Regions from separate parts of the Turicibacter bilis genome, predicted to be linked through region 3. Evidence: predicted binding sites of a transcription regulator. Region 3 holds the regulator's gene; each other region holds the start of a gene.

Region 1 (7,644 bases), 560 kb from region 3:
TTCATCATGTGTTCCTTGTTGAATGATACGACCCTTATCTAGCACGAGAATTTGATCAGCATCTTTTACCGTACTGACACGGTGAGCAATAATAAAAGTTGTCACATCTTTTGAGCGTTCTTTTAATGCTTTTCGAATCACAATATCTGTTTCAGTATCGACAGCACTTAATGAGTCATCAAAGATTAAAATTGGACATTCATTAATAAGCGCTCGGGCAATTCCAACACGTTGCTTTTGTCCACCGGATAATGTTACACCACGCTCACCGACAATCGTATCATAACCTTCTTGAAACTCCTCAATGACATGATGGACCGATGCTAACTGAGCGACACTATGAATCTCTTCATCAACCGCATCTTTTTTAGCAATCGCAATATTTTGTTTAATCGTTTTCGAGTATAAAAATAATTCTTGAAGCACAGCTCCAATATGACGGCGTAGCCACTTTTTATCAATGTGTTTTAGTTCCACGCCATCAATTTTAATCGATCCATCTGTATAGTCATAAAGACGCATCAATAAATTCATTAACGTTGTTTTTCCTGAACCCGTACGACCAATAATGGCAATCGTTTGGCCACATTTCACTTTAAACGTAATATCTTTTAAAATGCGATCATGATCTTCATACTCAAACCCAACATGGTTAAATTCAATGGTTCCCTTAATGTCAGGTTTTTGTAAACCTTCTTCAAATTCAATCGGCTCACTTAATACTTCATTAATACGCTTGGCTGAAATCGTCGTTTTCCCTAAATCAGTTAAAATACGACCTAATTGGCGAACAGGCCAAATAATCATCGATTCATAAGAAATGAACGCTTGTAATGTCCCTAGTGTGATTTCCCCGTTTATCGATAAATATGCTCCGTAAATTACGGTAATTGCAATTTGAAATAAGCTTAAAAAATCAGAGCTTGACCAGAAGAGTGCGTTTAACTTGGTCATCACATAACTTTTTGCACGGTAATCAGAATTACGTTTTTCAAATTGTTCAATTTCAAACTCTTGATTACAGTAGGCACGTACCACACGAACTCCAGTTAAATTTTCTTGAATCATTGTAGACATCCGAGCCTCTGATTCATCTGCCTCTTGAAATGAGTTTTTAACTTTTTTAAAGAAAATAAAACAAAATGTAAATAAGATAGGTGTCACACACACACTAACTAAGGCAAACTTAACATTTAACGTTAACATAAACGTAAAAATAATCACAAAGATTAAAATTGAATACCCCATCTCAACTAATTGAGACGATAAGAATAAACGAATCGTATCAATATCTGATGTACAACGTTGAATTAAATCCCCAGTTTCGGCACGTTTATGATACATAAACGATAACTGTTGAATATGATTGTACATTTTATCTTTTAAACTTTTCGCTAAATCTTCTGATGCCTCTGCTGACCATCTGGCCTTTAAGAAGTTAAATAAAGCATTAATAATCGTAAATAGAATAATTAAAAATCCACACATTAACAATTGACCTTGGAACGTTGAAACTGATAAAACAATTTTTGAAATAATTGTTTGTTCCCCCTCAGTCGTTTGTTTAATGACCATATCAATCGCGGTTTGGTTAACTAATGGAATTAAGGTTGAGAAAATAATCCCACACGCTGTCGCTACTAATGCGCCCAATACTTTTAAACGTTGCCCTTCAAGCCAACGATAAATACTCTTTAATTCACTCACTTCATTCACCTGACTTTCCTTTGTTGCTAAAAAATATTCCCATTCTTACACCACTAATCTTAATAAAAAAATTAATCTTGTTTTGGCATAAGATTACATGTTCTCACAACTCCCCCTGAAGCGACACTTCAAAGTTTATTTTTATGAAATAGCCACCCCGTTAAATTTAAATTGATTTTGATGAGCTAAAACAACCATCATGCTCGCCCCCTTTCATAAAAATTTATCATCAATTACTCATTATACACGTATTTACATTTTTTGGAATATATAACACCTAAATATTTTATAAAATTCGAATAATGCTTCATTCCCTTCTAAAGTCATAAAAAAAGTTGTCTCATCGACAACCTAACTTTAGTTAAAAATGATATTAACCATCTCCCAAATCATAAAAATAATCACAAAACAAACTAGAATTAATTTAAATAGATAATAAATAGCTATAGCACGCTGTTAATAATTCTATCTTTATCTCCTCTTCAGTTTGTTCAATTTTATAATATAAATTTGTTTTGCTATCTTTTACAACAATCTTCATATGTTCTTTTTCATTCTTATCACATTCTGATAATGAAATAATTCCTTCATCTCTTAATGCTTCAATCAAAAAATATATCCAACTAAAAAAGTCTGAATCATACTCCTTATATTATTCAGACTTCTTCTACAGCTTATTGTGTTTCGATTTCTTTTAAAAGATTCTCATAATCTTCATCTGCATTCTCTGATTCTTCTATGATCTCCTCAATTTCTACGACACTTACTTGTTGAAGTTCAACAAGATTGCTAACTTTTTGAACAAGATACCCCATCACCCCTAAGCAAAGTGTATAAAAAGCATATGGCGTTACATTTGAAAGATAGTAATTAATCACATCTGTTAAATTTTCAGAGACAACAAATCCTTGCTCAACGATTGAAGCGATATAATCATAGCACGTATACACATTATATAAAGCTATTCCACCCATAAGAACAGCTAGAACATAGACTCCAATCGTAACTTTTGAAACACTTTTAAATTTATTTTTCTTCATAACAGCCTCCTATTTCACTTAACTATTTTACTATTTCCCAACAATTAGATAGGACTAGATAAATTATTTATCCAACCTACTGAATGTTTTCTCTTTCCCAAGTTCATCTTATGAAAAACCATGTTAATCTCATCTTAACACCTTTACCTTAAAATTATCTTAAATACTAATACACTATTAAGTTATTTTACATTCATCCTCTCTGTATTTGTTTGTTCCTCACATATAAAAAGCTCATAGAGCTTAAGTCTCTATGAGCCATGATTCATTAATTTTTTTCATATGATAAGACGATATTACCATCAACAGCATCAACAATAACCGTTGTATCCATTTCGATTTCTCCTGCAATTAATGCACGTGCAAGTTTTGTTTCGATTGTACGTTGAATGAATCGTTTTAATGGACGCGCTCCATATACTGAGTCAAATCCCGCTTCAGCTACATAAGCATGAGCTGCATCGGTTAAGCGAACCGTAATACGTTGCTCTGCCAAACGCGCATTTAATCCAGCAATAAATTTATCGACAATTTGATAAATAATAGATTCTGATAATGGATTAAACGTAATAATTTCATCAATACGGTTTAATAACTCTGGTTTGAAATAATCACGTAAAACTTCTAACACTTGTTCCTGAGCTTCTTCAAAGTTAGGATTTTCAAGTAAGATATGTGATCCAATATTTGACGTCATAATGATGATGGTATTTTTAAAGTCTACTGTACGACCTTGTGAATCTGTAATACGTCCATCATCTAAAATTTGTAATAAAATATTGAATACGTCTGGATGAGCTTTTTCAATTTCATCTAATAAGACGATTGAGTATGGTTTACGACGGATGGCTTCTGTTAACTGTCCACCTTCTTCATATCCCACATAACCTGGAGGCGCTCCAACTAAACGAGAGACCGCATGTTTCTCCATATACTCACTCATATCAATACGAACAATATGTTCTTCACTATCAAATAAGAATTCCGCTAATGCTTTAGCAATTTCGGTTTTACCAACCCCTGTTGGCCCTAAGAATAAGAATGAACCGATTGGACGATGTGGATCTTTAATTCCAGCACGTGCACGAATAATGGCATCACCGACTAAATCAATGGCATCATCTTGTCCCATGACACGACGTTTTAATTCTTCTTTTAAATTTAATAATTTTTCACGTTCACCTTGAACGAGTTTCGCAATTGGAATCCCGGTCCAACGTGAAATAATTTCAGCAATTTCTTCTTCTGTGACATTTTCACGAAGTAATCGATTTTCTTTCCCTGCTTCATCGTGTTGCATCGCTTCAACTTCAGCAATTTGTTTTTCTAAGCTTGGGATTTTTCCATATTGTAATTCGGCTGCTTTTTCATATTCGCCACGTGCTTGGGCATCTTCTAATGCACGACGTGCCCCTTCTAATTCTTTTTTAAGATCCGCCACACCATGAATCGCTTGTTTTTCTTTTTCCCACTGTAATTTTAAAACATTTAATTCATCTTTTAAGTTCGCTAATTCTTTTTGTAACGCCTCTAGACGTTGTTTACTATTCTCATCTTTTTCTTTTTTAAGAGCTGCCTCTTCAATTTCAAGTTGAGTCACACGACGACTAATGCGATCCACCTCTTCTGGTAACGAGTCAATTTCAGTACGAATCGTTGCACACGCTTCATCAATTAAATCGATGGCTTTATCTGGTAAGAAACGATCCGTAATATATCGATCTGATAACGTCGCAGCTGCTACAATCGCACGGTCTGAAATGCTAACACGATGGTGTACTTCAAAGCGATCTTTTAATCCACGTAAGATTGAAACGGTATCTTCGACTGTTGGTTCATTCACTTGAACTTTTTGGAAACGTCGTTCTAAGGCAGGATCTTTTTCAATATATTCACGATATTCTTTCAATGTTGTAGCACCAATGCAGTGTAATTCACCACGAGCTAATAATGGTTTTAATAAGTTCCCTGCATCCATTGCACCATCTGTACGTCCTGCTCCAACAATGGTATGAATTTCGTCAATGAATAAAATAATACGTCCATCACTATTTTTAACTTCATTCAATACCGCTTTTAAACGCTCTTCAAACTCACCACGATATTTAGCACCAGCAACTAAAGCGGCTAAGTCTAATTCAAAAATCACTTTATCTTTTAAACTTTCAGGCACATCTTGTCGAACAATACGCCAAGCTAACCCTTCAACGATAGCAGTTTTACCAACCCCAGGCTCACCAATTAACACCGGGTTATTTTTTGTTTTACGAGATAAAATACGAATCGCACGACGAATCTCTTCATCGCGACCAATAACCGGATCAATTTTTCCTGATTTTACATCTTCTACTAAGTCACGTCCGTATTTTTCTAAGACTTCATAAGTTGCTTCTGGGTTTTGTGTCATCACGCGTGAATTCCCCCTTATCTGTGAAATAATTTCTTTTAAGTGCTTTTCATTAATCTGATGTTTTTTTATTAATTGCTTCATTTGATAATCTTTTGATTCGAGCATCGCAAGCAAGACGTGCTCCACTGATAAATAATCATCTTTCCAAGCTCGAGCATAATCATCTGCTTTTAATAAAGCACGATTTAAATCTGCTGAAACGTATGGATCACCTGTTGCTCCAGTAACAGCTGGCTTTTTATCTAAAATTTGTTTTAATTCTTGTAATATCTCTTGAATCGGATAGCCTGCCTTTGTAAAAACACGAGCGGCTAATCCGTCATGGTCTTGTAATAAGGACATTAATAAATGCGGGGTATCAATCTCTTGGTGATTTAATGAAGTTGCAAGAGACTGTGCATTTACTAAGCCCTGTTGTAGCTTTTCAGTCATTTTATTAATATTCATGATTCTCACTCCATTTCTTCATCATCTATGATGATACTATCATTATACTCTTGTTTTAGCACTCAGTCAATAAGAGTGCTAATAATTCCAAAATGTAAGTGTTTATTATTTTGTAAATAGCCAAGACTAATCACGTTGCACAAATTTACCACATCTTGTATAAGTTCATTTAACTTGTTCGCTATCTGTGTTATCATATTTATCCGGAGGTGTTTTAATGGAAACAAAGAAACTAATCGTAACAGACTTAGATGGAACTGCATTACAAAATTGGGAAACACTTGACCCAAATACAAAAGAAGCTTTAATCGCTGCAAAAGAAGCAGGACATATCGTTGTGATTGCAACAGGCCGCCCAGCACGTGCATCGTTACACTTCTACAAAGAGTTAGGTCTTGATACACCTATTATTAACTTTAATGGAGCTTATATACATCATCCAGAAGACGAAACCTTTGAGGATATTGTGGCTCAAATCCCAACAGAGGTTGTTTTAACTTTATTCGATTCAGAATTAAAAGATTATATCGTCAATGCCTTTTGTGAATACAAAGATCACTTATATGTCTTACATCAAGGGGATACTATTCGTGATTGGTTCCATATTGAAACATGTACATCAGTGAAATACGGACCATTTAAAGAAACATTAGACGAACATCCAAACGGATTCTTATTAGAAGCTAAAGAGGGATACCCAGAAAAAGTCATGAATTTCTTACGTGAAAACTACGGTGACATCGTGACATGCCGCAAATGGGATGGCGATAATGTCAACATTATCGAAGTATTTAAATCAAATACAAATAAAGCAACAGCCATCGAAAAATTAGCTAAATACTTTAACATTGAACAAAAAGATATTATCGCCTTCGGTGACGGAGATAATGATATCGAAATGTTAACATATGCTGGAGTCGGTGTCGCCATGGATAATGCCATCGATAAACTAAAAGCAGTAGCGAACACCACAACAAAATCAAACAAAGAAAGCGGCGTTGCTCACTACATCCACGAATACATCTTAACACCTAAAAAATAAATAATGAAAAAGGTCATGAGCTTTAACTAGCTTATGACCTTTTAATTTGGGACTGTTAAATTTTTAACAAAGCGTCTCATTGTACGTCTATTTTTTATAATAATCACTTGTTTTTCTACTCCAAACTGATCTAATTTCTTCAGAACCCATGGACGTTTTACACGTTTATAGTAGAAAGCTTTTTTAACCCTTTTAAAATTAAAATGCAGTATGGCATCTAAAATATTTTTCCATAACGGAAAATCTACAAAGACAACTCCATTGGCCTCATCCCCCATTAAAGTTAGTGCCCGATTATAGGTTGTTCTAACTACCCATTCATTATTATTTAATAGAGCCTCTATTGCTTGCTCACGATTGTCATGCTCAATAATTTCATCGCCATTTATTATTTCTAATCCTGTCTTTTGATGCATCCAATTAGTTAATCGGTACATTTTTGTCGAATTTTCCCCTAAAACAATCCACCTTTTCATTCATAAATCCCCCTTTTGTTCATCTTAACACTTTTCCGCCACAATATATGTTGAAATATTGTACAATATTCTAAAAATTTCAAAAAGACTTAATTTACCTCATTTATATTCAAATAAAAAGGAAATTATACAAAAAACTCATGGTTTAACCCATGAGTTTTTTTGTATATTTAATAATTATTTAACAACGATATTAACTAATTTTCCTGGAACAGCAATTGTTTTTACAATTTCTTTTCCAGCAACGAAGTTTTGAACATTTTCATGTGCCATCGCTGTTTCTAACATGTCTTCTTTTGAAATATTAGCAGCTACCTCGATACGAGCACGTAACTTACCGTTAACTTGGGCAATGATTGTAATGATATCCGATACTAATTTTGCTTCATCATATGTTGGCCATGCTTCATACGAAACAGTTCCCTCATGTCCTAAGACTGACCAGATTTCTTCTGTCATATGAGGAGCAATTGGATTTAATAATTTAACGAATCCTTCTGCATATTCACGTGGAATGCTTGT
Region 2 (7,644 bases), 1.3 Mb from region 3:
TATCCACCTCTTTATTAAGTTCAATTTCAATTAATACTATGAAATATTAAATTAATTTATGCTTTCTAATACATAAAACTCCCTTATTAATTAAATACTATAAATATCCAAAATAGGAAGGAGCGAAAACTATGTCGTTAATTCAACGTATTGCTTTGATTTTAACGGTAATTGGTGCAATTAACTGGGGTCTTATTGGATTCTTCCAATTCGATCTTGTTGCATTCTTATTTGGCGGACAAGATGCAATCATCTCACGCGTTGTTTACGCCTTAGTAGGAATTGCCGGACTTATTAATATTGGTTTACTATTTGCACCAGATAGACGTTACTAATTCAATAAAAAAATCAGCTAAATTTAGCTGATTTTTTTATGCCCAGATGACAAATGCAACCGCATAATTCTCACAGTGACTAATACTAATATGAACGCTTTCGATCGTTGGGCTTAATAAATAAGGCTTTCCTCGTTCATCATTCATAATACTAAAGTCTTTATATGATTTTCCATCACAATAGGATCCTAACGCTTTATATAAAGCTTCTTTGGCTGCCCAACGTCCTGCTAAAAATTCATTCTGCCTTTTTTCATGCTGGAAGGATTGATATAACCTAAACTCTTCTTCACTTAATAATTTATGGATAAAGCGTTCACGGTGGTTTAATTGTTTAATACGTTTAATCTCGATAATATCTGTTCCGATTCCCTTCATAAAAACCTCCAATAGTTATCTTCTTTATTATAACTTATCTTATTTCATCATAAAAAAAATCTCTAGATAAATCTAGAGATTTTTTATTACATCATTCCCATTCCACCCATATCACTTGGGGCTTGAACTGCTTGTGGCTTTTCAATTTCGACAACAGCTGCTTCAGCAGTTAAGAATGAAGCTGAAATACTCGCTGCATTTTGTAAAGCAGAACGAGTGACTTTCGTTGGATCCACAATACCTGATTTAAACATATCCACAAACTCATCAGTCGCTGCATTATATCCAAATCCAGGATCTAACTCTTTTAATTTATAAACAATAATTGAACCTTCAATTCCAGCATTTTCAGCAATTTGGCGAATTGGGGCTTCTAAAGCTTTTAAAACGATTTGAACCCCAGTTGCCTCATCGCCGATTGCTTCAATTTTAGCGACATCATTGTAAATATTCATATAAGCTGTTCCACCACCAGCAACAATCCCTTCTTGAACCGCTGCACGTGTCGCATTTAAAGCATCTTCAATACGTAATTTACGTTCTTTTAATTCAGTTTCAGTCGCTGCCCCAACCTTAATCACGGCAACTCCTCCACTTAATTTTGCTAAACGTTCTAATAATTTTTCTTTATCAAATTCTGAAGTCGTATTTTCTAACTCTGCACGAATTTGAGCAATACGAGCTTGAATATCAATTTGTGAACCAGTTCCTTCAACAATGGTTGTATGATCTTTTGTTACAATCACACGTCCAGCGCGGCCACATTGATCTAATGTTGTATTTTTAAGGTCTAATCCTAACTCCTCAGTAATTAATTGAGCACCAGTTAAAATTGAGATATCTTCAAGCATACGTTTACGACGATCACCAAATCCAGGTGCTTTAACAGCTACCACATTGAATGTTCCACGTAATTTATTAACAACTAATGCTGCTAATGCTTCATTTTCAATATCATCAGCAATGATAATCATTGGACGTCCTGTTTGAACTAACTGCTCAAGAATTGGTAAGATGTCTTGTAACGTACCAACTTTAGAATCTGTGACTAAAATGTATGGATTATCTAAAACAGCTTCCATTTTATCTGTATCTGTCACCATATAAGATGATAAATATCCACGATCAAATTGCATTCCTTCAACAATATCCATTGTTGTTTCAAAGCCTTTAGACTCTTCTAAAGTAATCACTCCATCATTACCAACACGTTCCATAGCTTCAGCAATTAATTTCCCGATTTCTTCATCTGCAGCAGAAATCGCAGCTACGTTAGCAATTGATTCTTTTCCTTCGATCGGCTTAGAATTAGCCTTTAATGCTTCAACAGCCACTTTCACAGCACGCTCGATTCCACGACGAATCGTTATTGGATTAGCTCCCGCTACAATATTTTTATTTCCTTCACGAATCATCGCTTGAGCTAAAACCGTTGCCGTTGTTGTTCCATCTCCAGCTACATCATTCGTACGGCTTGCAACTTGAGCTACTAAACGAGCTCCCATATTTTCAAACTTATCTTCTAATTCAATTTCTTTTGCAATTGAAACCCCATCATTAATAATTTGAGGCGCTCCAAACTTTTGCTCTAAAATGACATTTCGACCTTTTGGTCCTAAAGTTACTTTTACTGTATCCGCTAATTTATCCACTCCACGAATCATCGCACGACGTGCATCTTCAGCAAATAAAATTTCTTTTGCCATAATATTAAATCCTCCCTTAAATCAAAATTAATATATTAAACTAAATTTAACTTACTCAACAATTGCTAAAATATCATCTTGGGATAAAATAACTAATTCTTTTCCTTGATGTGAGACCTTTGTTCCACCAAATCCGTTATAGATAACACGTTGCCCCACCTCAACAGTTATTGGATGACGTTTCCCATTATCTAATAACTTTCCATCACCAATGGCAACTACAACTCCTTCTGAATGTTTTGGTTTTGAAGCTTCTCCCGAAAGAATGATTCCACTAGCTGTTGTCTTTTCAACCTCAACAATCTCAAGTACAACATTATTGTTTAATGGTTTTAACATGTATGTCCCTCCTCGTTTTAGCACTCTACCTATATGAGTGCTATTAAATAAATTATACAAAGATGAATAAATAATGGCAATACTTTAAACCAAAATCCTTTTTATTATAGTCTACCTAATGATTAATATGCTTAATATTAACATTTATTCCTATTCTTCTATCAAAATCACCTACTAAAATCAATTATTTGACGAATCAAAAAAAGCTAGGAAAATTACTCCTAGCTTAAAGCTCTAGCGTTCAACTTTATTTAACTTTATATTCATATGAGTTAAGCCCATTTTTTGAGCCATTGGCTCTAGTACTTTTACTAATGGTACAATTACAACTGTAGCTACACAGGCTTCTAAAAGACCATTTGTAAATACCAATCCAATTAAGGCCATTAATAACTGTGTTGTATCTAACCCTTGAGCAGCTGCATAACTTGGTCCAAAAAAGATATAAATCATTCCTAATACCATCGCCGTATGTAGAACTGTACACAATAGTGCTGTTACGCCTCCGCCAATCATATTTTTATCTCGATTTTTAAACCAACTATAAATTAAACCACCTAATACGCCTAACAATACACGAGGTACAATAGCAATAACTAAGCTCATGAAATTTCCGTGATACTCGCCAAGCGAATAAAAAGGCGTAAATACAAATGATAAAATCGTTGGATTAATCGTGGCATTGACAACACTCGAAATCCCAAAGACAAGACCAGTAATTGCACCCCCTTTGATTCCTAATAAAATCCCTGCTAAAATAACCGGAATATGCATGGTTGTGGCCTTCATCGGCCCAATTGGAATAAATCCAAGAGGGGTAAACATCAATAATACCTCAATACTACAAAACATGGTGACTAAAACTAAATACTTGGTTTTCTTACTTGATTGATTCATTTCTTTCTCCTCCACTGTCGCTTCTTCTGAATGCAACGTCTTGAATAATATTTTTAATCCCCCTAACGCTTTACTTAATTGATGTCAACTGATCATCATTAAGTCTCATTAGTAGAATTACTTCTCCTATTATATTTAAATCTGTGATTACTATCAATAACAAATCCATAATTTTCCTTTTATTTTGCCTGAACATAAAAAAAGAACCAAATACATTTGATTCCTTTTTATCAACGATCAATAATCTTCTTATCCCTTTGTTTTATGATAAATAACTTTCATTCCTTTAAAAGCTAAATCTGGATCATAAATATCAATCATATCAGTTTCATTATAAATGATACGCCCAAGTCCACCAGTCGCTACCACTTTAATGTCTTTACCAACAGCTTCCTTTACTTTTTTGATAATGTATTCCGTTTGACCGATATAACCATAAACTAATCCACCTTGCATACTCGTAATCGTATTACGACACATAATCGTCGCAGGCTTTTTAATTTCAATTTCAGGTAACTTTGCAGCTTGTGTCCATAAAGCTTGAGCAGAAATCTCAATTCCTGGTGACGTGACCCCAAACTCAAACTCACCATTTTCATTGACATAATCATAGGTTGTTGCCGTCCCAAAATCAATAACAAGCGCTGGACCACCATAAATATGATATGCTGCTGCAATATCAACAATACGATCAGCTCCCACCTCTCTTGGATTTTCAGTTTTCACACTAATACCGGTCTTAATACCTGGGCCGACAATGATTGGTTCAATATTAAAATACTTACGAATAGCATTTGTTAAAGAATGCATAATCTTAGGCACAACGCTAGAGATTAAAACATCCTCAACCCCCTTTGGATCAATATTCTTTGTTTGGAAGAATGAAAATAACGTAATTCCAAATTCATCTGATGTTCGTTGCAATTTAGTCGTTAGCCGAAAATTTGCAATTAATTCATCCTGGTCATAAACTCCTAGTGTAATATTCGTATTTCCTACATCAATAACGACTAACATACTATCCCTCTTTTCTTCACTAAAATCTGTAATAAACGATTCATAATCTCATAACCAAGTGCTTCTTTAGACATGACATCTAACTTCGTTATCCCCTCACCCGTTAAAATCGTCACCACATTCGTATCCTTTTTGAATCCCGCTGCATCTTCATTTAACTGATTTGCAACAATCAAGTCAGCACCTTTATTCACTAACTTCTTCGTAGCATTCTCAACTAAATCTTGAGTCTCCATAGCAAACCCACAAACAACTTGATTCGCCTTTTTTAGCTGCCCCATATGAGCTAAGATATCTGGATTGGTTACAAAATCAATCGTCAACTGATTACCTTGCTTTTTCATTTTATGATCACTCACACGCTCCACTCGGTAATCTGAAACGGCTGCTGACTTCACTAAAATATCATACTCATCTTTTAGAGCCTCAACTGCTTCAAACATTTGAATTGCTGTTCTAACCTCAACAACATCCATGAAAACTGGCTTTCTTAATGAAACAGGCCCAGTTACTAACGTCACATCCGCACCTAAATTACGAGCAGCACGTGCCACTGCATACCCCATCTTCCCACTTGAATGATTCGTCATGAAACGAACTGGATCTAAATCTTCTTGAGTGGGTCCTGCGGTTACGACAACTTTCATTCCTTTTAAAGGCTTGTCCTTAACTAATAAACTTTCAATCGCATCTTCAATATCCTCGATTTCTGCCAAACGACCTTTCCCAACATCTCCACATGCTAAATAACCACTATCTGATTCAACAAAAGTCATTCCATATTTTTTACAAATCTCAATATTATGCTGTGTGATTGGATTATTTAACATTCCTGTATTCATTGCAGGTGCAATGAGTTTTGGGCAAGACGCGGCTAAAAACGTTGTCGTCAACATATCATCCGCTAATCCATGAGCAAACTTCGCAATACAATTTGCTGAAGCTGGAGCCACAACAAATAAATCTGCGCGCTTAGCTAATGAAATATGATTCACATCATACTGGAAATTGCGATCAAACGTTCCAACAGATACACGATTATGAGTTAATGTTTCAAATGTCATCGGTGTAATAAATTCTGTAGCATTTTTCGTCATAATGACATGAACATCATAACCTTTTTTATATAGACTACTTGCAAGTTGTGCACTTTTATAAGCTGCAATTCCCCCACAAACTCCCAATACAATAGTCTTTTTGTTCAACTAAATCACCTTCTTCGTAATTGGTTCTAACACCTTCGTTAATGGTGCAATAATTAATGTAGCTAAGATGGCTTCCAGTACACTATTTGTCGTAATGATTCCTAGTAATAAGCCAAATAAAGCTGAAACTTCAACTCCTTTGGCTGCTGCATAACTTGGACCAAAGAATAAGTAGATCATTCCAAGCACTAAAATGGAGTGAATTAACGTACAAACTAAAGCCGTAACTCCACTACCGAATAATCTCATTTTATTATTTTTATTTTTAAACCAATGATAAATCACTGCAGCTAATACCCCAAGTAAGACACGTGGACCAATAGCAATAACTAAACTCATGAAGTTTCCATGATATTCACCTAATGAATAAAATGGGGTAAATACAAATGATGTAATCGTTGGGGTAATCGTATTAATAATCACACTACTCAATCCAAAAACTAATCCTGTAATAGCTCCACCTTTGACTCCCAATAAAATTCCTGCTAAAATAACTGGAATATGCATGGTTGTGGCACGAACTGGGCCTAATGGAATATATCCAAGTGGTGTTAACATTAAAACAACTTGAATACTACAAAACATCGTTAGTAAAACTAAAAACTTGGTTTTCTTTCTTGATTGATTCATTTTTCTTCTCCTCCACTGTCGCTTCTTTCGAATGCAACGTCTTGAATATTATATTTGACATCGTTAGTATGACCTTAATTGATGTTATAAAATCACCATTAAGTTTGACAAACGCTATCATCGCTCATAATTATACTGATGTATTGAATAGTTTTCAATAAAATAACATTATTTTACCATTATTCATCGCCTGTAAAAAGAAAAAAAGCTTATAATCAATTGATTATAAGCTTATAACGGACGAAATTTAAAAAGTACTAATGTTTTGCTTGTTCTTTTTGAAAAACATAGAAGAATAATGTCTCTAACTCCATATTTAAATCTACTTCATGAACGGTAATGTCTTCACTCACATTAATCACTGTAGAAGATAAATTTAAAATACCTTTAATACCTAACCCTTCTAATGATGTTGCAACACTTTGAGCAACTGTCGGTGGTACTGTTAAAATAACATAAGTAACACGGTGTTCTTCAATATACGATTTTAAATCATTTAAATGATAAAGAGGCAATTCACCTACACATTGTCCAACTAAGCTTTCATCTGTATCAAACCCTGCAATTAAGTTAACTGGTGTTCTAAATACACGTTTCTTAAACTTATCTGAGCTAAAATACTTTAATAGTGCACGCCCTAAGTTTCCGACCCCAATTAAAACACAGCTCTGTGCATCCTCTGTTTTCAATAAATTATTAAATGCCTCTAAAACAACGCGTACCTCATATCCATATCCTTGACGACCTAATTCACCTAAATATGAAAAATCACGTCGAATAGTAGCAGAATCAATCCCTATTTTTTGGCTTAATTCACCTGACTGAATTCGTTTAACGCCCATTTCATCTAATTCAACGAAACAGCGACGATAAAGTGCTAACCTTTTAATCGTTGCATTTGGAATATTTGATAACATAGAAAACCTCCTTTACCATATTTCAATAATAACATGAAAATAATTCAATGTGAATACTGTCAGAAGCATAAAACATCTATATGTTAAATTGTTTTAAAATTCGACTATTATTTCATCCAGTGTCCGTTGCTTATCTCTTCTTTAAGCATTATACTTATAAATAAATACAATAAAATCCGAATATCTACTGATAAGTTAATATATAAAGGAGAAACAAAAT
Region 3 (7,644 bases):
TGAAATGGTCATGATAGTTAAAAAAGATGGAAACTATGTGGATGCCACTTCAATTAATGACTTTAGTGGAGCTAATGTCATCGGACAAATGAATACAAATTATGATGAAATCATTGATCAAATCAAAGATGTTAATCATTTAACGCCACGTTCAAGCTATCCTGAATTAGTTCAAACATTATTAGCAGGAGAGTCTGATGGAATCACAGCTGAATTACCAGTTGCCGAAGGAGTTGTCCAAGCGAATCCAAGTTTAACAATTATTCATTTTGCTGATGGGGAAGGATTTGATGTAGATACATCTGTATCAATTGGGTTAAAAGAAGGAAGCCGCGGATCAGATTTCTTTAATAACGTACAAGCTGCTTTAGATCAAATTTCTGAAGCGACACGTCAGGAATGGATGAATGCTGCACGCGAAACAGCGCCAACAGGAGAGTAAGAGGGTGTTTATGATGTTTCAAGTTGATTTTTTTGAGAAAGCTTTTGATTTATTTACAAATAATTTTAATTTATTTTGGTATGGGATTAAAATTACATTATTATTAGCCTTATTGGGAACAATATTTGGATTAGTTATTGGTCTTGTTTTAGGAGGGATTCGTGCCATTGCCATCGAACCTCGTGATTCGATGGGAGTTAAGGCTATAAAAAAAGTATTACATTGGATTGTGGGGTTGTATGTGTGGTTCTTTAGAGGAACGCCGATGATGGTGCAAGCAATGTTTTTATATTATGCCTTAAGACCTGTCCTTGGGTGGGATGCGATGACAGCAGGGATTGTAATTATTTCTGTGAATACGGGTGCTTATATGGCGGAGATTATTCGTTCTGGGATTCAATCCATTGATAAGGGGCAAATTGAAGCTGCACGTAGTATTGGAATGACGAGCTCGCAAACCATGAGATACATTATTTTACCACAGGCCATCAAAAATTCATTCCCATCTATCGGAAATGAATTTATCGTTAATATCAAAGATAGTTCGATGCTAAATGTCATTGGGGTGATTGAAGTTTTCTTTCAATCACGATCAGTAGCTGGTAGTGCGATGTTATATTCAGAAACATTTTTTATTACTTGTTTGATTTATTTAGTGTTGACAACGATTACGGCGCAAATTTTGCGATTTATTGAGAAAAGAATGAATCTGCCTAAAACATCTTTTCCAGCGTCACAAACTGTACCTAATACGCTTGACTAAGGAGGATCATAGTGGAAGCGAATCATATTATTGAAATCCATCGTTTGAAAAAACATTTTGGGAATTTAGAAGTTTTAAATAACATTGAGTTTCATGTAAAAAAAGGAGAAGTTATTACAATTATTGGATCAAGTGGAAGCGGGAAATCAACCCTTTTACGTTGTATTAATTTATTAGAGAATCCAGATAGTGGAGAAATTTTATATCATGGAAAAGATATTTTAAAGGGAAATATTAATATTAATCATCATCGAACAAAAGTGGGAATGGTATTTCAAAGCTTTAATTTATTTCAAAACAAGACGGTTTTGGAAAATTGTATGATTGGTCAAACTAAAATTTTAAAACGAAGTAAAGAAGAAGCGAAAGAAAAAGCGATGTTTTATTTAAAAAAAGTGGGAATGGAGCAATTTGCAAACTGTAGTAGTACACAACTATCAGGAGGACAAAAGCAACGTGTTGCCATTGCGCGAGCCCTTTGTATGGATCCAGAAGTGTTATTGTTTGATGAACCAACTAGTGCACTCGATCCAGAGATGGTTGGTGGTATCTTAGATGTCATGAAACAGTTAGCGGATGAAGGATTAACGATGATTGTGGTAACACATGAAATGGGGTTTGCAAAAGAGGTTAGTGATCGTGTGGTCTTTATGGATAAAGGGGTTATTGCTGAAGAAGGCACACCTGAGCAAATCTTCATAAATCCAACGCAAGAGCGTACAAAAGAATTCTTACATCGTTATTTATCTAAGAGCCTTTAGGAGAGTTATTCAGTTCATATTTTTTAATGACAGTTATGATGAAACGATCTATAAAATTCATGTTTTTGAAAATTTTAGTTCATGCTCTTGTGGATACATTCTGATAAATGTGAGATAATATGGGGGAAAGTGCAAATTATTTGTAATTTCATGGAAATGTGCTATACTAAAGTATAGAAAAAGGGTATAAAAGGAGGAATGAACATGTCAGTCATTCATGCAACAGAAGAATCATTTGCTCAAGAAATCGCAAGTGGATTAGTATTAGTTGACTTCTATGCTGATTGGTGTGGACCATGTAAAATGATTGCACCAGTTTTAGATGAATTAGCAACAGAGTTAGAAGGAACAGCAAAAATTGTTAAAGTAAACGTAGATAACTGTCCAGCAGTTGCAGCTGAATATAAAGTAATGTCAATTCCAACATTAATTTTATTCAAAGATGGACAAGCAGTTCAACAAACAGTAGGTTTCCAACCTAAAGCCTCATTATTATCATTAATTGAAACAAATAAATAATGAAATTTAAAAAAGAGGGTACACTATGCATTGTACCTTCTTTTGTTTTATTATCAGCCATTGTCTATCTCGAAAACGTCTGATTTGAGTTTGTATAATAAAGATAAAAAACAAAAAAATTAGCACTATAGTGTTGACAGTGCTAATAGAGTTTTATATAATGGTATTAGCACTTAGGGTTAATGAGTGCTAAAAGAGGTGTTTACATTGCTAACAGAACGTCAAATATTAGTTTTAAAGGCAATTGTAGAAGAGTTCATACAAACTGCACAACCAGTTGGTTCGCGAATCCTTTCTAAAAAGGAGGAGTTAAACTTCTCTGCTGCAACCATTCGTAATGATATGGCGGATTTAGAAGATTTGGGATTTATTGAAAAAACTCATACATCAAGTGGTCGTGTGCCTAGTCAGAAAGGCTATCGCTATTATGTAGATTTTATTGTAAATCAAGAACCGATGGAGACAACACCAGAAGTAGGAATATTTAGACAATTGTTAGATCAAAAACAATTTGAACGTGAAACAACGATTAAAGAAGCTGTGAAGCTCTTATCGAGTTTGACTAACTACACATCGATTTTACTTGGACCTTCTAGAGATTATAGTCGAGTGAAAAAAATTCAACTTGTTCCAATCTCAGAACGTCAAGCGGTGTTTGTTTTGATTACAGATCAAGGCCATGTAGAAAGTCGAACAATTACTCTTCCAACTAATATTGATATGACTAGAATGGAAAGCATTATCAAAGCACTCGATGAGTTATTAGTAGGAGAATACATTGGACAGGTTCATGAAAAATTGACAGAAAGTTTTGAACATCAATTACATGATTTTATTTCTTATAAAGAAGAAATTATGTATACGATGCTACAACTTTTAACCCAGTCATTAAATCAACAAAATTATATTTTGAGTGGGAAGTCAAATATTTTAAAACAACCTGAATTTAACGATTTAGATAAAGCGTATCATTTATTTAATATGATTGAAGCTGATGAAATTGTTAAAGTAATAGAAGCCGACGAAGACGGCCATCAATTAACGGTTAAAATTGGACAAGAGAATGAGATTAAAGCGATGGAGAATTGTACGCTAATTACAGTTCCTTATCAGATTAGTGATCATGAATTTGGTAAAATTGCGGTACTAGGTCCGACCCGAATGGAGTATCGTAAAATTATTCCACTTCTTGAACAAGTTGCTCGAATCATGTCTGATTTATATAAATAGGAGGTGGGACGATTGAATAAGGATGCCCAATCAGTTGAGGAATTAAATGAAGAAAATGTGGAAGCTGTAGAATCAACGTGCTGCCAAGAAGAGTCTGAAGCAACAGAAACAGTTGAAACAATCTCTGAAACTGAAAGTTTAAAGCAGCAAATTGAAGAGTTAAAAGATCAATTGCTACGTAATGCGGCAGAGCTTGAAAACTTCAAGCGTCGTATGAATGAAGAACGTGCACGTGAAGTAAAGTATCGTTCGCAATCAATTGTAACAAATATTATTCCAGCAATTGATAACTTTGAACGTGCATTATCAAGTACGGTTGAAGATGAAAATACGAAAACATTCTTAACAGGATTTAAAATGATCCATGCTCAATTAGTGGATGCTCTTAAACAAGAAGGAGTAGAAGTAATCGTAGCAGAGGGTGTTGCTTTCGACCCAACAGTACACCAAGCAGTGATGCAAGAAGCTGTAGAAGGTGTAGAATCAGGAATGGTATTACAAGAGTTACAAAAAGGATATAAGCTAAAGGATCGTGTGATCCGACCATCAATGGTAAAAGTTAGCGAATAATATAGATTAAGGAGGATGAATCTCTATGGGTAAAATTATCGGTATCGACTTAGGAACAACAAACTCATGTGTTTCTGTAATGGAAGGTGGAGAGGCAAAGGTTATTGCTAATCCAGAAGGAGCTCGTACAACACCATCTGTTGTTTCATTTAAAGGTGAAGAACGTCAAGTTGGTGATGTGGCTAAACGTCAGGCAATTACGAACCCAAATACAATTATGTCAATCAAACGTCATATGGGAACAAACCACAAAGTGACAGTTGAAGGGAAAGAATATACACCACAAGAAATTTCAGCAATCATTTTACAAAACTTAAAAGCTACTGCTGAGGCTTACTTAGGTGAACCAGTAACAGAAGCTGTTATTACAGTACCTGCTTACTTTAATGATGCTGAGCGTCAAGCGACAAAAGATGCTGGACGTATCGCTGGTTTAGATGTAAAACGTATTATTAATGAGCCAACTGCAGCTGCATTAGCATACGGATTAGATAAAACAGATAAAGAACAAATCATCTTAGTATATGATTTAGGTGGAGGAACATTCGACGTATCTATCTTAGATTTAGCAGATGGAACATTCGAAGTATTAGCTACAGCAGGAGATAACCGCTTAGGTGGAGATGACTTCGACCAAGTGATTATTGATTGGTTAGTTAAAGAGTTCAAATCAGAAACTGGTGTTGATTTATCAGCAGATAAAATGGCAATGCAACGTTTAAAAGATGCAGCTGAAAAAGCGAAAAAAGACTTATCAGGGGTAACTTCAGTCCAAATTTCATTACCATTTATCTCAATGAATGCCACAGGTCCTTTACACTTAGAAAAAACATTATCTCGTGCACAATTTGATGCGATGACTGCACCGTTAGTAGAACGTACAATGGGACCAGTTCGTCAAGCATTAAAAGATGCAAAAATGACAGCTAATGACTTAGATCAAGTATTATTAGTTGGTGGATCAACTCGTATCCCAGCAGTTCAAGCAGCAATTAAAAATGAATTAGGAAAAGAACCTAATAAAGGAGTAAACCCAGATGAAGTAGTAGCAATGGGTGCTGCAATTCAAGGTGGAGTCTTACAAGGTGACGTTAAAGACATCTTATTATTAGACGTAACTCCATTATCATTAGGTATCGAAACAATGGGACAAGTTATGACAGTATTAATCCCTCGTAACACAACAATCCCAACTTCAAAATCACAAGTATTCTCAACTGCAGCGGATAACCAACCAGCAGTAGATATTCATGTCTTACAAGGTGAACGTCCAATGGCAAGTGATAATAAAACATTAGGACGCTTCCAATTAGGAGATATCCCACCAGCACCACGCGGAATCCCTCAAATCGAAGTAACATTCGATATCGATGCAAATGGTATTGTAAATGTTAAGGCAAAAGATTTAGGAACACAAAAAGAGCAACGTATCACAATTACTTCAGGATCAGGATTAACTGACGAAGAAATCGATCGCATGGTACGTGAAGCTGAAGAAAATGCAGATGCAGATGCTAAACGTAAAGAGCAAGCAGAACTTCGCAATGAAGCAGAACAATTAATCTTCGCAGCTAAAAAATCAGTCACTGAATTAGGGGATGAAGTAACTGCAGAAGAAAAAGCAAATGTTGAATCTGGTGTTGAAGCATTAGAAAAAGCATTAAGCGAAGGAAATGTAGATGAAATTAAAGCGAAAAAAGAAGAACTTGAAAAAGTGGCTCAAGAATTAGCAGTTAAAGTTTATTCAAAAGCAGCTGAAGCTGGGCAAGCCGCTCAAGGTGGAGCAGAATCAGGTGACGATTCAGTAGTAGACGCTGAATATAAAGAAGTATAATAAAAAAGTAAAAAGTCAAAGTCTACTATGACTTTGACTTTTTTTTATGGTATAGTTAGGAAAGTAAAAGAAGGAGGGTAAAAAGGCATGGCAAAACGTGATTATTATGAAGTCCTTGGGGTTTCAAAATCAGCAAGTGATATCGAAATCAAACGTGCTTATCGTAAATTAGCGAAACAATACCATCCCGATGTTTCAACAGAGGAAAATGCAGAAGAGAAATTTAAAGAAGTTCAAGAAGCTTATGATGTGTTAAGTGATGAACAAAAACGTGCTGCATATGATCAGTTTGGACATGCAGGAGCAGAAGGCTTTGGTGGACAAGGTGGATTTGGTGGCTTTGGAGGCTTCGGCGGTGCCGGAGGATTTGAAGACATTGGTGATATTTTTGAAAGTATGTTCGGCGGAGGATTTGGTGGCTTTGGCGGAGGTGCCAGTCGTCGTAATCCAAATGCTCCACAACGCGGAAATGATTTACAACAAGCCATTACTATTTCATTTGAAGAGGCAGCCTTTGGAACAACGAAAGAAATTTCAGTTAATCGTGAAGAAGAGTGTACGAAATGTGGTGGAAGTGGTGCGCGTTCAAAAGATGATGTGGAAACATGTTCACGTTGTAGTGGAAGCGGTCGCGTAACTGAAGTTCAAAATACGATTTTAGGTCGCGTGCAAACACAAACTGTTTGTCCAGATTGTCATGGAGCTGGTAAGAAAATTAAACATAAGTGTGATGCTTGTCATGGTCGTGGAACAGTTAATAAAACAAAAACAATTGAAGTCAAAGTTCCTGCAGGAATTGATGATGGACAACAAATCCGCTTAAGTGGACAAGGTGAAGCGGGACGTAATGGTGGTCCAAGTGGTGATTTATATGTCGCATTCCGTGTTTTACCACATGATTTCTTCATCCGTGATGGATACGATTTACGTTGTGAAATTCCAATTTCATTCTCTCAAGCGGCATTAGGAGCAGAAGTTGAAGTTCCAACGTTAAATGGTAAAGTAGCGTTGAAGATTCCGGAAGGAACTCAATCAGGGACTGAGTTTAGAGTTCGTAATAAAGGAATTAAGTACATTAACCGCGAAATGACGGGAGACTTATACGTTAAAGTTAAATTAGTCGTACCTAAAAAACTTAACCATCGTCAACGTGAATTATTACATGAATTTGATCAATTAGAAGATAAATCAGGATCAATTTGGGATAAGTTAAAAAAAGCTTTTAAATAATAATAAGGGTTGTGAGTTTTGTTCTCACAACCTTTTTTATACTAAAGATTTATAAATTTACAGAATTAAACAAAGAGACATAATTTTATGTTTGATTGATTTTGTGTTATAATTAGAAAATGAGAAAAAATAGCTATCGAGTCGAGAATTGTTATTTGATTGTTATAACAACTTGAATGGATAGTACGATAATTTAAAATGAGGTGACCATATGAACTGGTTAGAACTAAGTTTTCATACAACTCATGAGGCATTTGATTTAGTTAGCAATATTTTTATTGAAGCTGGTTCAAAG
Region 4 (7,644 bases), 440 kb from region 3:
TAAGACCATAAAAAGAGCGAATGGAATCGAGAAGACAAGATAATTTTTTAAGACAAAGATTTCTTCAAGCTCTTTTTTCTCGTGGGGTAACATTCTAATATGTTTAATAAATCGTTTAGTTTGGCTCAGTAACACGGGTCCACCGGTAGCCGACCAAGGGAGCATACTACTGCCTGATAAAATACCAAGTGCTAAAGCAGCATAAATTAAGTGAAAAGGAACGAGCGAAGATAAAGATGTACAAATGGGTAATAAAGTGGCTGCAGCAGGTCCATCTGATAAAAATGTGGCAATTAGAAAGGATAATCCTAAAATAGAGAGACACATTAAATAAGGATTTTGTTGTGTAGCTGCTAAAATATATTCGGCGATAGAAGATAGAATTCCACATTGTTCTAAAACACCACCAATTAAAAATAAAGCGATTAAGAAAGCAATCGAGTCCAGTAGTGGCAAGTCGTTAAGAAGATCCATAGATTCTTTATGATTTGAAAGTAAGGCTAATCCCCCAAAGAATAAAGAAACGTAGGCAATCGAGACATTAAAAAAGGGACCCACACATAAACCAATAATATAATCAACGAATAGGATTAATGGAATACGTAATTCTTTCCATTTAATAGGTTCTTTCTTAATGACCGGCGATTCACGCCAGTGCTTTGAAAAAAAACGATACCAAATATATGTATAACCGCAAAGGAAAACAATAAATAAGAAACAAGGGAATAACATTATATTTAAGAAATCAAAAAGTGAGAAATCAGTGTATAGAGTCAGAATCACAGCAGGGGTGTCAGCCCATGGAAGGGCTGCTCCTCCAATATTAGAAGAAACAACTAAACTAACTAAGATAGGAGTAATCGGGATATGATATTGATTAGCTAAATAGATGGTAGTATAGGTAAAGAGTAGAACGACACTTAGATTATTCATAAATAAGGAACTAAAGAAAATAAGGAAGGGCAGAACGAGAATAATAAAAGTTTGACTTCCTTTCGAGAGCTCGACAAAAATTTATAGCTGATCCGATTCATGACACCGCAACGTTCAAATATATCCGTAAAAAGTGAAAGAACGATCAGAAGAATGATAATCTCAGAAGGAAATGAGGTAAAAGCTTTTGCAACATCAAAGGAAGATGTTAGTGTTCCTATGAGTAATAATGTTCCAGCACCTAACAGTGCAGTAGCTGTTCTTTTTTTGGTGTTGAGGATCATGAGAATATAAACACAAATAGTAATGATAATAAGAATAATATTCATTGCTATACCTCTTTTTTAATAGACTTTCTGTATATCATATTGAAAGAAGGATAAATCTGTGTTATTGAATCAGGATAAAATTCCTCGTTTTTTACTTTTAGACATTTTTTGAATCTCCATTTGAGAAGTTTCTTATTTTTGCATAATATAGACTGTATACAGGGTGTTATTTTATGAAAAGGGTAATATATTAAAAAATAGTAGGTAGAAAAAGGAGTGAGAAATAAAATGAAAAATTCACCAATCATTGGATTAGCTCCATTATGGGATGATGGAAAGCAGTGCGTTTGGATGGAGCAAGATTATCTTGAGGCTATTACCTTAGCGGGAGGTATGCCTATCATTCTACCTCTTGTACAAAATGAAGCTATGATTGAAGAGATTGCTTCAAAAATTGATGGATTGTTTTTAACAGGAGGACACGATATCAATCCGAACATTTATCATGAAAAAGCTACTGATTTATGTGGGAAAATGTGTGATTCTAGGGATAGATTTGAGTTGAAATTAGTAGAAAAAATAATAGAGCAAAATAAACCTATTTTTGGGGTTTGTCGAGGACTACAACTCTTAAATGTTTTCTTTAAGGGGACACTTTTTCAAGACATCCCAACACAATATAAAAAAGATCGCAACTTCTCACATCGACAACAAATCCCGTATGATCAACCGGTTCATGAAGTTTTTTTTGTCGAAGGTGGCTTGTTAGCTCAGTGGTTAAATGTGAATACTTTACAGGTGAATAGCAGACACCATCAGGGCATTAAAAAGTTAGGTGAAGGACTAATGGTTGAAGCTCTTTCAAGCGATGGCTTAATAGAAGCGATTCATCATTCTAATTACCCCTTTTTAGTGGCTGTTCAATGGCATCCTGAATCGAGATGTAAAACAAATGAACAAGAAAGAATGCTCTTTGAACAGTTTGTGAATAGTTGTAAAAGAACATAAATTAAAGTCTGCACATGTATGAAATTTGAAGGGAAAGGTATCCTAAAAAAAGACACCTTTCTCTTTTTTGTTGGTCCATTAGATAAAATTTATTGACAGTTTCTGCAAAGAGGAGTAGAATTTGAAACTGAGTTTCAAATTTATGAGAATGAGGTGTGAATATGACCGAGTCAAAAGGCTATAAGACGAGGCAACGGAGCTTAATTTTAAGCTATCTAGCTTCAAATCGGGATCGACATATTACTGCAGAAGAGATTATTAGCCATTTTCGTTCTAAAGGAACAAAGATAGGCAAATCAACGGTGTATCGATATCTTAATTTATTATTAGAAAAAGGGATTATTCGAAAGTATTTACGTGGTGATGGACCAACAGCATGTTATCGTTATGTGGACGAACAATCAACCGAGGCATTCGTCTGTCATGTAAAGTGTGAACGCTGTGGTAAAGTTGAAAATATTTCGTGTGAAGAAATAAAAAAAATCAGTGCAATCTTCGAGCAAAAATCTGCCTTTAAATTAGATTTAAGTCATACGATCTTTTATGGACAATGCAGGGATTGTAAAATAGAATGAGTTAGTTAAGAAGGAAGAGATTTAAAATGATAAAAAATATTTGGACGATTTATAAAGAGGACCTTAAGCGTATTTTTACAAATTATGCCGCTCTTATCGTTATTTTAGCCTTATGTATATTACCGTCACTTTATGCGTGGTTTAATATTAAAGCATCGTGGGATCCTTATGGTCAGCAAGCAACGAGTCAAATTAAAATTGGTGTGATTAATAATGACAAGGGAACTGAGTTCAATGGAAAACTCATTAATATTGGAGATCAAGTGGTTGATCAATTAAAAGAAAATGATTTAATGGGATGGCAATTTGTTGACGAAGCAGAAGGAGAGAAGGCATTAGAAGAGGGAACCTTCTATGCAACGATTACGATTCCTGATAATTTTTCACAAGATATTACATCTTTAGTGACAAGTGATGTAAAAAAAGGACAAATGATTTATCGAGTGAATGAAAAAATTAATGCTATTGCTCCTAAGTTAACTAGTAAAGGGGCTACTGGTGTTCAAGAGAATATCAATCAAACAATTGTTGAAACGGTTAGTGGTATTTTGTTTGAAGCGGGAAAAGGATTAGGTTTAGAAATTCAAGAAACCGTATTACCTCAGTTATCGCATGTTTATGATCAATTAGAAGAATTAATTTCAAAATTTGGCGATATGAATAGTTTAGTGCAAACAGCTCATAATGGTGGAATTCAATTAAAAGACTTAATTGCCTCAATTCAGACCGATTTACCATTGATTGAAACGACCATTACTTCTGCAAAGACAACGATTACTTCTTTAGAAAGTTTCATGGATACTTCAAAATCAGCGCTAAGTGATTTCATGCCGACCTTAAAAAATGATCTGTTATTAATTCAGACGATTGCTGATGAACTAAATACTTATGTGAGTCAAATAGAAGAGGCCATTCTAAGTGGGTCAGACAAAGCTCCTGAATTGATTGAGAACTTAATTACAAAAGTAGAAAGTACTCAAAGTTTAGTGCGATCATTTGTTAAAGTATTAGAGAGTTTCAATAAATTCCCAGCTGGGAGATTTGATGATTTAATTTCACAGTTACAGGGTGTGAATGGAGAATTAGATAAAGCTAAAGACTTTTTACAACAATTACATGATACTACTGTTAATGGTGGAGAACCTAATTTAACGGTTTTAAATAACATCAAAACTTTATTAAGTAGTGTTTCAAGTACAGCGAGTTCCATTTATAATCGTTTTGATAGTGCTATTGTGCCATCTTTAAATAATGTCATTGATCAGGCTTATAGTACAGCAACTAATGTCTTACAAGTTTTAAAAGAGGCTGAAACAAAATTACCAGATGTTGCTTCCTTATTAAATACAGCGTATGAAGGAGCAGATAAAGGAATTGACGCCATTGAATATATCAACTCAAAATTACCTGAAGCAGAGAATAAAGTAAGAGAAGTGACTGCAAAACTTGGTGATATTAATGAAAGCCAAAGTTTACAAGAGGTGTTAACGTTACTTCAAGAAGCAGTGACGGAACGTCAAAACTTTATGTCATCTCCCGTCGATTTAGTTGAGGAAACCATCTTCCCAATGCATAACTACGGTACTGCGATGACACCATTTTATAGTGTACTCGCTCAGTGGGTCGGAATGACGTTATTAATTTCAATGTTATCGGTTCATGCAAAAGGCGAATATCGTCCAAGTGAAGAATATTTTGGAAAGTTCTTGTTGTTTGCAACAATTGCACTTGTTCAAGGTCTTATTATTGCATTAGGTGATTTATATCTTTTAAATATCTACTGTGTCAATCCAGGTTTATTTATTGTTGGAATTTTATTCACGAGTATCACATTTACTTTTATCGTTTATTCACTCGTTTCAGTATTTGGTAACGTTGGAAAGGTTGTCTCAATTATTCTATTAGTCTTACAAGTGGCAGGTTCAGGAGGAACTTTCCCAATTCAATTAACACCTAAGTTCTTCCAAATTATTAATCCATTTTTGCCTTTTACATATGCGATTTCTTTTGCACGTGAATCGATTGGTGGAATCGTGGAAAATGTTTTAGCAAAAGATATTATCATTATGTGTATCTATAGTGTGGGGGCAGTTCTTATTTCATTATTTTTAAAGAAACCAATTAATAAGTTATTACAAGGATTTGCTGAGAAATTTGAAGAAAGTGGGTTAGGGGAATAATCGCATGAAAATCATGCGATTTTTTCTTGGAATTTACTGTGATAGCGGATTAAAATGTTGACACCAAATTTAGGGTATGATATATATTTGATATGGGTGTTAGCACTCTAATGATGAGAGTGATAAAAAAAGAACAGAGGAGCGATTAAATTGAAACAATTTAAAGCAGAGTCAAAACGATTATTAGATTTAATGATTAATTCAATTTACACACATCGTGAAATTTTCTTACGTGAGTTAATTTCGAATGCAAGTGATGCGATTGATAAACTATATTATAAAGCCTTAACAGATTCAGATTTAAGCTTCAATGCAGATGATTACTTTATTAAAATTTCTATTGATGAAGAAAAGCGTCAGATTACGATTTCTGATACAGGAATCGGTATGACAGAAGCGGAGTTGGATGAACATTTAGGGGTTATCGCTAAAAGTGGTTCATTACAATTTAAAAAAGATACAGAGTTAGAAGATGGTCATGATATTATTGGACAATTTGGGGTTGGATTTTATTCAGCTTTCTTAGTGGCTGATAAAGTGACTGTCATTTCAAAAGCTTTAGGAGCAGAAACAGCTTATAAGTGGGAATCATGTGGAGCCGATGGATATACGATTGAGCCATGTGAAAAAGCAACGGTTGGAACAGACATCATTTTAACAGTAAAAGAAAATACAGAAGATGAAAACTTTGATGAGTATTTAGATGTCTATAAATTAAAATCAATTATCAAAAAATATTCAGACTTCATTCGTTATCCAATTAAAATGGATTTAACACGCTCACAACTAAAAGAAGGTAGTGAAAGTGAATATGAAGAAGTCACAGAAGAACAAACAGTTAATAGCATGGTTCCAATTTGGAAGAAAAATAAACGCGAATTAACTGATGAAGATTATGAAAACTTCTATAATGAAAAACACTTTGGATTTGATCAACCATTAGCACATATTCATTTAAGTGTAGATGGAACAGTAAGCTATAATGCTATTCTTTATATTCCAGAGAAGATGCCATACGATTTCTATACAACAGAGTATGAAAAAGGATTAGAACTTTATTCAAGTGGTGTCTTAATCATGAATAAATGTGCCGACCTATTACCAGATTACTTTAGTTTCGTCAAAGGAATTGTCGATTCAGAAGATTTATCGTTAAATATTTCTCGTGAAATTTTACAGCATGACCGTCAATTAAAATTAATTGCAAAGAACATTAAAACGAAAATTAAAAATGAATTAGAAAAAATGATTAAAAATGATCGTGAAAAGTATGAAACATTCTATCAATCATTTGGACGTCAATTAAAATATGGTGTTTATTCAGACTTTGGAGCAAACAAAGACGTGCTACAAGATTTATTAATGTTTGCTTCATCTCATGAAGATAAATTAGTGACATTAGATGAATACGTGTCTCGTATGAAAGAAGATCAAACGCATATTTACTATGCCGTAGGAGATTCTATTGATCGTATTAAAAAGTTACCACAATCAGAGGCTGTGTTAGATAAAGGATATGAGATTTTATACTTCACAGAAGATATTGATGAATTTGCGATTAAAATGTTAATGTCATACCAAGACAAAGAATTTAAATCAGTTTCTAGTGCGGATTTAGGATTAGATACAGATGCAAAAGAAGAGGAAGCAACAAAAGAGTTTGCAACGTTATTTGAAAATATGACGTCAGTATTAAGCGGAAAAGTTAAAACTGTTCGTGCAAGCCGCCGTTTAAAATCTCATCCTGTTTGTTTAGCTAATGAAGGGGATTTATCAATTGAAATGGAAAAGGTATTAAACTCAATGCCAAATGGTCAGCAAGTAAAAGCTGATAAAGTATTAGAAGTTAATGTTAACCATGATGTGTTTAAATCATTACAAGCTGCATATGAACATGACAAAGAGAAGTTTGATTTATTTACAGATGTCTTATATAATCAAGCACGCTTAATCGAAGGTTTAGATATTGAAGATCCAGTGGCCTTTACAAATAATGTTTGTCGATTAATGAAATAAAAAAATGGGTGACTATCAATGATAGTCGCCTTTTTTGATAGGATAAAAAGTTGTTTAATGAATTAATAGAAATGGAACTTTAATCAAAAGAATTAAATCCAGTGATATTAAGTTGTCTTTTGAATTGCTATTAAAAAATGTAGGGTAATGCGGGTTTAATATGCTTTGGTAGAGTAAAGACGAAACAAAGGAATTTTTAAAACTTTATTTTCATAGACTTACAATAACGATGATAAACTAGCAAAATTAAGTAGGGGATAAAAATGATAAGGGTAATCCTTTACAGTGTTTTCACTTTATGTTTGATAGCTGTCGTTTATGTCATGATCTATCAGTTTCTATTTAGATATGATGAAAGTTGTTCAAAATTAAAAGTATTGAATTTAGAAAAAGCAATCGACGATTTTTATTTATCAGAAGAAGATTATATAGAAAATATGACTAAATATGTGTACCCCAAACTAGAGAAGTATAGAAAAAGTGAGAGCTTTATGAATGATGGACATACGATTGTGTATGAAAGTTATCTTCTCGAAGAACCTAAAGCGACGATTATTATGATACATGGAAACTGTGAGAAAAAAGAGAAGTATCAAGAAGCAATTTATTATTTTTTAAATATGAACTATCAAGTCTATATCTTTGATCAATATGGTCATGGAG

Evidence for each region. The regulator HrcA, encoded in region 3, represses chaperone genes, less so after heat shock. The targets are predictions, from matches to a motif close to TTTTAGCACTNNNNNNNNNNNAGTGCTAAAA.
Region 1: the regulator HrcA is predicted to act here: its motif matches at 5,658-5,688, upstream of clpB (ATP-dependent chaperone ClpB).
Region 2: the regulator HrcA is predicted to act here: its motif matches at 2,774-2,804, upstream of J0J69_RS10410 (co-chaperone GroES).
Region 4: the regulator HrcA is predicted to act here: its motif matches at 5,063-5,093, upstream of htpG (molecular chaperone HtpG).

The regions. Positions count from the first base shown of each region.
Region 1 covers NZ_CP071249.1:1,193,727-1,201,370, forward strand. The annotation lists gene J0J69_RS05870 (ABC transporter ATP-binding protein) at 1-1,707, opposite strand, end outside; gene J0J69_RS05875 (hypothetical protein) at 2,132-2,317, opposite strand; gene J0J69_RS05880 (hypothetical protein) at 2,382-2,747, opposite strand; gene clpB (ATP-dependent chaperone ClpB) at 3,016-5,604, opposite strand; gene J0J69_RS05890 (Cof-type HAD-IIB family hydrolase) at 5,822-6,646, shown strand; gene J0J69_RS05895 (P-loop NTPase family protein) at 6,688-7,122, opposite strand; gene J0J69_RS05900 (class I tRNA ligase family protein) at 7,300-7,644, opposite strand, start outside.
Region 2 covers NZ_CP071249.1:2,143,254-2,150,897, reverse strand. The annotation lists gene J0J69_RS10425 (DUF378 domain-containing protein) at 132-335, shown strand; gene acpS (holo-ACP synthase) at 372-713, opposite strand; gene groL (chaperonin GroEL) at 800-2,419, opposite strand; gene J0J69_RS10410 (co-chaperone GroES) at 2,471-2,758, opposite strand; gene J0J69_RS10405 (ECF transporter S component) at 2,993-3,655, opposite strand; gene J0J69_RS10400 (type III pantothenate kinase) at 3,905-4,672, opposite strand; gene coaBC (bifunctional phosphopantothenoylcysteine decarboxylase/phosphopantothenate--cysteine ligase CoaBC) at 4,666-5,877, opposite strand; gene J0J69_RS10390 (ECF transporter S component) at 5,878-6,507, opposite strand; gene J0J69_RS10385 (redox-sensing transcriptional repressor Rex) at 6,765-7,424, opposite strand; gene J0J69_RS10380 (ABC-F family ATP-binding cassette domain-containing protein) at 7,643-7,644, shown strand, end outside.
Region 3 covers NZ_CP071249.1:638,626-646,269, reverse strand. The annotation lists gene J0J69_RS03045 (transporter substrate-binding domain-containing protein) at 1-442, shown strand, start outside; gene J0J69_RS03040 (amino acid ABC transporter permease) at 453-1,205, shown strand; gene J0J69_RS03035 (amino acid ABC transporter ATP-binding protein) at 1,217-1,966, shown strand; gene trxA (thioredoxin) at 2,171-2,485, shown strand; gene hrcA (heat-inducible transcriptional repressor HrcA) at 2,693-3,715, shown strand; gene grpE (nucleotide exchange factor GrpE) at 3,728-4,285, shown strand; gene dnaK (molecular chaperone DnaK) at 4,311-6,119, shown strand; gene dnaJ (molecular chaperone DnaJ) at 6,207-7,349, shown strand; gene prmA (50S ribosomal protein L11 methyltransferase) at 7,561-7,644, shown strand, end outside.
Region 4 covers NZ_CP071249.1:197,747-205,390, forward strand. The annotation lists gene J0J69_RS01005 (ArsB/NhaD family transporter) at 1-1,014, opposite strand, end outside; gene J0J69_RS13450 (SLC13 family permease) at 930-1,262, opposite strand; gene J0J69_RS01010 (gamma-glutamyl-gamma-aminobutyrate hydrolase family protein) at 1,491-2,210, shown strand; gene J0J69_RS01015 (Fur family transcriptional regulator) at 2,372-2,785, shown strand; gene J0J69_RS01020 (YhgE/Pip domain-containing protein) at 2,812-4,965, shown strand; gene htpG (molecular chaperone HtpG) at 5,116-6,981, shown strand; gene J0J69_RS01030 (alpha/beta hydrolase) at 7,245-7,644, shown strand, end outside.